Regions from separate parts of the Collibacillus ludicampi genome, predicted to be linked through region 1. Evidence: predicted binding sites of a transcription regulator. Region 1 holds the regulator's gene; the other holds the start of a gene.
The links. Region 1 encodes LexA, which represses DNA repair genes until DNA is damaged. Its sites were predicted from a motif close to CGAACATATGTTCG; they were not measured.
Positions count from the first base shown of each region.

Region 1 (4,692 bases):
TTCGAAAAGTTGGGGCTTGAAACACTGCCGAAATGGAATGCGAAAAGAACGGATATTATCCAGGCGTTCCGTTTGGGGACAAAAGAGCGGCTGATTTCATTTTGTCAATCGATTCAAGCGGCATCACCTGTCGATTCTCACGTGCGCCCCGAACCCTGGGCAATGCCAGGATACGCGGATCCCGTGATCATGGCGGCCGGCACATTTGTACAAGGTGCTTCTTTGGAACTATCGGCGGATGGTCCCTTGCGCGAACCTTATATCGGTTTTTTACAAGGCGGGCTTACATATGAACATGCCAAATTGGCCATTCTTTTAGCGGTTCAAACCATGATGGAAAAACAATTGCTGTAGTCATTCGGGTTTTTTATGTCAAATTAATTAACACTGCTTGACACTTTTATTGTACCAATTTTATAATACAAGTGTCGGTTGGAATTTCTAACAGAGGGGGATTCCACATGAACGATGAAATCAGGCGGAATTTGGCGCTTTTTCCCATTGGAATCGTGCAGAAGCTTACGGATCTTTCTGCCCGCCAGATTCGTTACTATGAACAACACGGGTTAATTCGCCCTGCAAGAACGGAAGGTAAACAACGATTGTTTTCTTTTAACGATGTGGAACGTTTGTTAGAAATTAAACGATATATCGATCAAGGGTTGAACATTGCTGGGATCAAAAAAATGGTAGGCGTTGCACCTGAAGCTTCTCAGTTACCGGAAGCGGATGTGAAGATAGGGCCCGAGCGTAAAGAGAGAAAAGAGCTCACGGAACAAGAGTTGCATGATCTGCTGAAAAAGGAAATCATAACGAGAGCAAGCCGTCCGGGTTTACCGAACAGTTTGATCCAAGGAGAGCTTTCACGTTTTTTCCACTAATCATGGAAGTGGTGTTGTGACAGGTTAATCCCGATGCGAATTTTTATTCATTCGCATCTGTATATACAAAAGGAGGCTACCAGAACATGAACCGCAATTATACCCGCGAAGACATTATTCGCATGGCCAAGGAAGAGAATGTCCGTTATCTGCGCCTGCAGTTCACAGACCTTCTCGGTGTGATCAAAAATGTGGAAGTACCTATTTCACAACTTGAAAAAGTCCTTGACAATAAGATGATGTTTGACGGTTCCTCCATCGAAGGGTTCGTACGTATCGAGGAATCGGATATGTATCTCTACCCTGATCTCTCCACATGGCTGATCTTCCCATGGGGCAGCGAGCATGGAAAAGTTGCCCGTCTGATCTGTGACATCTATATGCCTGACGGAACTCCGTTTGAAGGGGATCCCCGTGGCATCTTGAAGCGTGTGCTCGCAGAAGCGAAAGAAATGGGCTTCACGAGTATGAATGTGGGTCCGGAGCCGGAATTCTTCCTCTTCAAAATGGACGAACAAGGCAATCCTACCATGGAAGTCAACGATAAAGGCGGTTATTTCGATCTTGCACCTGTCGATCTCGGGGAAAACTGCCGTCGTGAAATCGTTCTTGCTCTCGAAAAAATGGGATTTGAAATCGAGGCTTCTCACCACGAGGTGGCGATCGGGCAACATGAGATCGATTTCAAATATGCGGATGCCGTCCAAGCTGCAGACAATATCATGACATTTAAATTAGTTGTCAAGACAATCGCACGTCAATACGGTTTACATGCAACATTTATGCCGAAACCGTTATTCGGCGTCAACGGTTCCGGAATGCATACACACCAATCCCTCTTCACCGAGAAGGGCAATGCATTCTACGACGAACATGACGAGCTGGGCCTTTCAAAAGTTGCGAAACATTATCTGGCGGGTATTCTGGCGCACGCTCGCGGCTTTGCAGCGATCACGAACCCGACGGTCAACTCGTACAAGCGGCTCGTTCCGGGATACGAAGCACCTGTTTACATCGCTTGGTCTGCGAAAAATCGTTCGCCGCTCGTTCGCATCCCTGCTTCCCGCGGTTTGTCTACACGGATTGAAGTCCGTAACCCGGATCCTTCCTGTAACCCGTACTTGGCTCTTGCAGTCATGTTGAAAGCGGGTCTCGACGGAATTAAACGTGAACTTCCGTTGCCGGAAGCAGTCAATCGCAATATCTATGTCATGAGTGATGCGGAACGTGAAAGAGAAGGCATTCTGTCCTTGCCTGGCAGCTTGAAAGAAGCGATTGACGAGCTTCTTGCCGATGAAGTGATCTGCAGTGCTCTCGGTGAACATGCACTCACACATTTCGTAGAAGCGAAAACGATCGAGTGGGACATGTTCCGTACGCACGTCACACCATGGGAACGCGATCAATACTTATCTCTTTATTAAGGATGAATAACAAAAAACTCCGGTTTACCGCCGGAGTTTTTTGTTTCGATTGCATGCTTACCTGTTTGTTAAAGGATACGATTAACACCATTCGATCTTAAAAGATATGACGGAAGACGCCGATCACCTTTCCTAAGATCACTACGTTATGATAGCGCAATGGTTCCATAGAAGCATTCTCAGGCTGTAAACGAATGTGATCCGATTCCTTGAAGAAGCGTTTCACAGTCGCTTCTCCCTCTTCCGTCATCGCGACAACAATCTCACCGTTCTGGGCGGTCGACTGTTTGCGTACGATGACAAGATCTCCGTCGAGGATACCCGCTTCAATCATCGAATCCCCTTGTACCTGAAGAAGAAACACTTCCGCGTCTCCGACAAAACGGGAGGGAAGGGGGAAATAGTCTTCGATGTTTTCGATCGCTGTGATCGGGCTGCCCGCCGTAACTTTGCCGATGATGGGGGCCATCACGGTCGAATATTCATAATCTGCCATGTACTCATCCGTATCCAACACTTCAATTGCCCTTGGTTTCGTCGGATCCCTACGGATTAGCCCTTTTTGTTCAAGCCTTGCTAAATGTCCGTGCACGGTTGAACTGGAAGCCAGACCGACCGCTTCCCCAATTTCCCGAACAGAAGGCGGATATCCTTTTTCCCGAACTTCTTTCTTTATAAAATCGATAATCTGCTGTTGCCTTTTCGATAATTTGACCATGAAAATAACTCTCCTATTACGCAGATCTCGTAAACACACGTCGTTTACTTGAATTATATCATAGGATGGCAAATTATACAAACATGAGTTCGCATGTGGAAATTCTCCAGTCTGGGAACTCTACTGAATGAATAGTTTGAGGAGGGTTCTTATGACGGCTGATGGGAATACGCTTATCTGTGAACATCCTGTACGCGTTACGAACCTTGATAAGGTGCTTTGGCCGGAAGCGGGGATTACCAAAGCGGAATATATCCAGTACATCATTCAAATGGCTTCTTACTTAATTCCTCATTTGAAAAATCGGCCGTTGACAGTGATCCGTTTTCCGGACGGGATTCACGCGCACTCGTTTTATCAGAAGAACGCGCCGAAAGAAACGCCGAAATGGGTCAATACGTATCCTGTTTGGTCGGAGGAGAGCAAACGAACCATTCATTACATGTTAGCGAATGATACGAGCACTCTCATCTGGTTGGCCAATCATGCTTGTATTGAGCTTCATCCGTGGTTTTCCCAAATCCAAGCGCCGAATAGTCCGACGAACATCGCGTTTGATTTGGATCCGTCTGTTCCCGGATTTGAAAAGGTAAGAGAAGTCGCGTTACGTTTGAAGGAGGTTTTGGACGATCTGGGGCTCCCTTCTTATCCGAAAACCTCAGGCGCATCCGGTATCCAAATATTCATTCCGCTCGCTCTAGGTTTTTCATATGAAGACACCCGGATGATCACTTCCTTCATCGGTCGGTTTATGGCAGAAAAATACCCGAAAATCATTACAGTTGAGCGGATGGTGAAGGATCGCGGGGACAAAGTGTATATCGACTACCTGCAACATGCGCCGAACAAAACGTTGATCGCTCCGTATTCGGCCAGAGCGGTTGCAAAGGCTTGTGTATCCGCCCCTCTCACTTGGGAGGAACTGCAAAAAGGGGTTGTACCCGAAGATTTTACGATTGTAAACATGGTATCACGCGTGAATACATTGGGCGATTTGTTCGCACCTCTGACTCGTCCCGGAGTAGACATTGGAGAGTTGCTACAATTGATACGCCAACATTCCTCATCTTGACGAAGGAGAACATCCTCTGATTAAATGGTTATGACCCAATACCTGGTACGGTGATTAAAGGAGGAGCCCATGCAAGCAGAATTCGCGATAATCGGGGGGACTGGCGTTTACGATCCGGCGTTGCTGGATCATTCCACTCGTCAAATGATACATACATCTTTCGGTGCTGTAGAAGTTACCATAGGCGAATACAAAGGGAAACGGATTGTTTTCCTGCCACGTCACGGTTATAAACATTCTGTACCGCCACACAAAATCAACTTTCGCGCGAACATCCGTGCGTTGCAAGAGTTGGGGGTGCAGCAGGTTCTGGCGACGGCTGCTGTAGGTTCACTGAAGCGGGAACTGCCCCCTGGTAGTCTGGTGATCGTTGATGATTTTATCGATATGACGAAAAATCGCGTGCAAACGTTTTTTGAAGGAGAAGAAGGGGTCATACATATCGATATGACCGATCCTTATTGCAATCGTTTGCGACGACAATTGGTCGAAGTGGCCAGGGAGAACGGGATTCTTGTTCAAGACGGCGGCGTATATGTCTGTACGGAAGGCCCGCGTTTTGAGACACGTGCCGAGATTCGCACATACGCCTCTTGG
Region 1 is NZ_BOQE01000001.1:3,628,494-3,633,185, reverse strand. Features, by position in the region: gene DNHGIG_RS18425 (methionine gamma-lyase family protein) at 1-354, shown strand, start outside; gene DNHGIG_RS18420 (MerR family transcriptional regulator) at 462-881, shown strand; gene glnA (type I glutamate--ammonia ligase) at 968-2,305, shown strand; gene lexA (transcriptional repressor LexA) at 2,403-3,023, opposite strand; gene ligD (non-homologous end-joining DNA ligase) at 3,175-4,095, shown strand; gene mtnP (S-methyl-5'-thioadenosine phosphorylase) at 4,165-4,692, shown strand, end outside.

Region 2 (4,692 bases), 180 kb from region 1:
AATCCAGACAGAATGACTGCCTCCGGTGTATCGTCGATAATAAGGTCGATCCCTGTTAAAGTTTCTAGGGCTCGAATATTTCGCCCTTCACGACCGATAATACGGCCTTTCATTTCATCATTCGGTAAAGCTACAACTGAAACGGTAGTTTCCGCAACATGATCGGCAGCACAGCGTTGAATCGCCGTACAGATGATCTCCTTTGCTTTCTTATCCGCCTCCAGCCGCGCCTGTTGCTCAATCTCTTTCATGAGCATAGCAGCTTCATGACGGCATTCCGCTTCTACATTCGAGAGAATCAAATTGCGCGCTTCTTCTCGTGTCAAACCGCTAATTCTTTCTAATTCGGCCGCTTGAGCCCGATAGAGCTCTTCAACTTGCTCCCTCATCTCTTCCACATTACGTTCTTTTATCGCCAAAATTTCTCCGCGCTTCTCAATCGCTTCGGTCTTACGATCAAGCGTTTCCTCTTTCTGAAGTAAGCGTCGCTCAAGTCGTTGAATCTCGTTACGCCGCTCGCGGATATCTTTTTCGGCTTCGGAACGCAGCTTGTGTACTTCTTCCTTCGCTTCGATGATCGCTTCCTTCATCTTGGCTTCCGCTTCCCTCGTAGCTTGGTCGACGATCTGGGCTGCACGTTCTTCGGCGGATTGGATCTTTCTCTCCGCGAAAGAACGCCGTAAGACGTAGCCGATCGCCATACCCACCAACAGGAAGATTAAGGAAAAAGCAACAATCAAGAGGTATGACATATGGGTAACGCCTCCTTGCTCAGAAACGTATCAGTCTGAGCTAGACGACGCAGACCCTCTAATAGGTTGTATAAATCGGTACATCAGACTGTCAACTTGACAGTGACCGATCAAGCTGCTCATACGCAATTTAATTGTAACTTTTGTGTCAATCATTGTCAAGATTGGAGGTGTTTTTGATGGTTCGCAAGATTTCCTGAATCGTACCCATACGATATCCTCTACGAGCAAGAAAAGAGCCAAGCCGGCGCGTAAGTACCCGTTCATCAACGTCCCTCATTTTCGCGAGGCGCGCACGAGCCAGAGCAAGCGCAGTCTTTTGATCATCCACACATGCGGAAGCTAACACTTCATCGATCACTTCATCCGCGATACCTTTTTGTTGTAATTCAAAACGCAACATGCGCTCACTTCGCGGCCGATCTTGCAATCGACTTCGCACAAAGCCTTCCGCGTAACGTTTGTCGTCTACATATCCGTATTCGGACAAAAATTGAAACACCTGCTGGATAACGGCTTCCGAAAATCCCTTTCGCACAAGATACACACGAAGCTGATAGGCGGAACGGGGCCGGGCGGCGAGATACTTGATTGCAAGATCCTTGGCAAAGCCGAGTTGTTCTTCCGCACGGAGGGCATCCAACTCCTCCGAGGATAACACCTGCCCCACCCGCAACTTCGCTTTCACAACCACTTCGCGTCTTACACGCAAAACCGGATCACCGTTTATAAACACGCATACCCGATCATGGCTGGAGCGCTCCGCCTTAATCGCAGTGATCGTATGCTTATCCATTACTCGTCGATCAAGGAATCACTAAAAATCCCTTCAAATTCGTCAAAGCTCTCATCGGTTGCGGCTGGAACGCTGACCTTCGCTCCCGGACCAGAGACATTATAATATTCGCGAATCTTCTCCTCAATCTGATTAGCAATCTCCGGATGCTCCTTGAGGAATTGTTTCGCATTTTCACGCCCCTGGCCCAAACGTTCGTCTTGGAAAGAATACCAAGCACCGCTCTTCGTGATGATATCTAGTTCGGTTCCCATATCGATAATACTGCCCTCGCGGGAAATCCCTTCGCCGAACATGATATCAACATCAGCCGATTTAAAAGGCGGCGCGACTTTATTCTTCACCACTTTAATTTTCACGCGATTTCCAACGAGTTCATTCCCCTGCTTCAGGGCTTCGGCCCTGCGCACTTCCAAGCGGATCGTGGAATAAAACTTTAACGCTCTTCCCCCCGTCGTGGTTTCCGGATTACCGAACATCACGCCTACTTTTTCCCGGATTTGGTTAATAAAAATCGCGAGTGTCTTCGATTTGGAAATCGCTCCCGACAACTTTCTCAGCGCTTGGGACATGAGTCTCGCCTGCAAGCCAACGTGAGCATCTCCCATCTCCCCGTCGATCTCAGCTTTGGGAACGAGAGCGGCAACCGAGTCGATTACGATGACATCTACAGCACCGCTGCGCACAAGCGCCTCCGCGATTTCGAGCGCCTGTTCCCCGGTATCCGGTTGTGAGATCAGCAATTCGTCGATATTGACTCCAAGCTTCTGTGCATACACAGGATCCAAGGCGTGCTCCGCGTCAATAAATGCCGCTTGACCGCCGATTTTCTGCACTTCTGCGATCGTGTGCAATGCGACGGTTGTCTTACCGGACGATTCGGGACCGTATATTTCAATAATCCTGCCGCGCGGAAAACCTCCGACTCCAAGTGCAATATCGAGCGCGAGAGACCCGGAGGAAACGGTTTCCACCGACATCATGTTTGTTGCTTCTCCAAGTTTCATGATCGAGCCTTTGCCAAATTGTTTCTCGATAAGGCGCAACGCCTGATCTAAAGCTGCTTTACGGTCGCTCAAACTATACAACCCCTTCTTATGAACTCATTTCCATTCTTATAATTCGCGATCAGCGACAATCATTCCTGCTGCTATTATTTTAATCGATTCTACGCCAGAATGCAAACGTTTGTTCGTAATTGGTAGGGGTAATAAGGCTTGGGTGGATGTATCGCTTTGCGCTTGGGTTCAATGAAGGTCGTCGTAGCGGGCATATGCTTGGCGTTCAGGCTCCGAGGAGGTCGTCTCAGAGGGTATATGCATTGCGCTCATGCTCCGTGAAGGTCGTCTCGCATGGAATCATAATCAAATGTTGCGAGACGACCTTCAAAGTCGCAATTACGCGCAATGCATATACCCCCATATCGTCCAAAAGGTAGCGAGACGACCTCCAAAGTCGCTGACCCACGCAAAGCATTACGCCCGCTCGAAGACACTTTTCATGATCTAATGACGCCGCCCATACAGCATGGAGGCATAAATAAAAATTGCCCTCGAATCATCGAAGGCAATTTCCGCCCCGCCGTTGAAACGCGCACGCGACTTGGGCTGTACGGAAGAGACTAACGGCGTCCGCTCACCGTGCGTTCACGCGGCCGAGCCGGCTCTAGGTTGACGCGTGTTCCGTTGATCCGCGATTGACGCAATGCTTCATACACGAACGGAGCCGATTCCTGTTCCACTTCCAGGAACGTAAACTTGTCAAAAATGTCGATCTTGCCGATAGCTTGTCCTGGAACTCCAGCTTCTTCCGAGATCGCGCGGATTAAATCGGAAGGACCGATCTTCGCGCTTCGGCCGATATTCAGGAAGAAACGCACCATTCCCGGAGCTCCTCCCGTTTCACCGAAATCATAATTGTCTTCAGCCTCACGGGAAAGCTCATCGGAACTGGCCAATTTGAGCGCTGCCGCCGCGAGGTCGATCGGATCGAATTCATCCACAAGGTTGCCAAGAACAGCACGATAATGGGATACTCCACCCTCTTGCACAGCGGTACGCAAACGCTCGCGCCACATTTCCGCTTGGCGTTCCGCAACATCCGCAAGTGAAGGAACTTCCCGCGGAACGATCTTTGCTTTTGTTTCTTTTTCAATCATTTTCAACAGTTTAAATTCACGCGGTGTCACAAGCGTGAGCGCCAAACCGTGTTTACCCGCTCTCCCCGTGCGTCCGATGCGGTGGACGTACGATTCGGGATCTTGCGGTATGTCATAGTTGATCACGTGCGTGACATTCTCCACATCGATGCCGCGCGCCGCCACATCGGTAGCTACAAGCATCTCGATCTCGCCATTGCGAAACTTCTTCATGACGCGATCCCGCTGCGCTTGTGACATATCCCCGTGCAAGCCGTCCGCCATATACCCGCGGGAGATCAAAGCTTCCGTCAACTCATCAACGCCTCGCTTCGTCCGGCAAAAAATGATCCCCAAAGGCACATCCTCCGAATCGATGATACGGCACAAACTCTCTAATTTGTTTCGTTCCAGTACCTTATAGTACACTTGATCGATTAACGGTACGGTCACTTCTCCGCGATTAATCGTCACATTTTTCGGGTTACTCATATATTTGTTAGACAGCCGTTTGACTTCCGGCGGCATCGTCGCAGAGAACAACAGGGTTTGACGATCAGCGGGGGTTTCTTTTAAGATCGTTTCGATATCATCGATAAATCCCATATCCAACATTTCGTCCGCTTCATCGAGAACAACCGTGCGCAGCTTATCCAACTTTAACGTACCGCGGCGAAGATGGTCGAGCACACGCCCCGGAGTACCGATCACGATTTGTATTCCTTGTTGCAGCGCTTTGATCTGATGCCCAATCGACTGCCCGCCGTAGATCGGGAGTGTGCGCACTCGCTTATAGCGCGCGATCTTCCGCAATTCCCCCGCCACTTGGATGGCGAGTTCACGCGTGGGTGTTAACACCAGCGATTGGACATGTCTCGCATTGGTCGCCATCTCGATCAAAGGAACACCGAATGCGGCTGTTTTACCCGTCCCCGTTTGCGCCTGCCCGATCACATCGAGACCCTCTAAAATCAAGGGAATGCATTGTGCCTGTATAGGGGACGGTT
Region 2 is NZ_BOQE01000001.1:3,448,971-3,453,662, reverse strand. Features, by position in the region: gene rny (ribonuclease Y) at 1-752, opposite strand, end outside; gene DNHGIG_RS17560 (regulatory protein RecX) at 901-1,548, opposite strand; gene recA (recombinase RecA) at 1,548-2,627, opposite strand; gene DNHGIG_RS17550 (DEAD/DEAH box helicase) at 3,170-4,692, opposite strand, start outside.
Region 2: a site for LexA is predicted at 2,730-2,743, ahead of recA (recombinase RecA). Genes of this name have one in related genera too.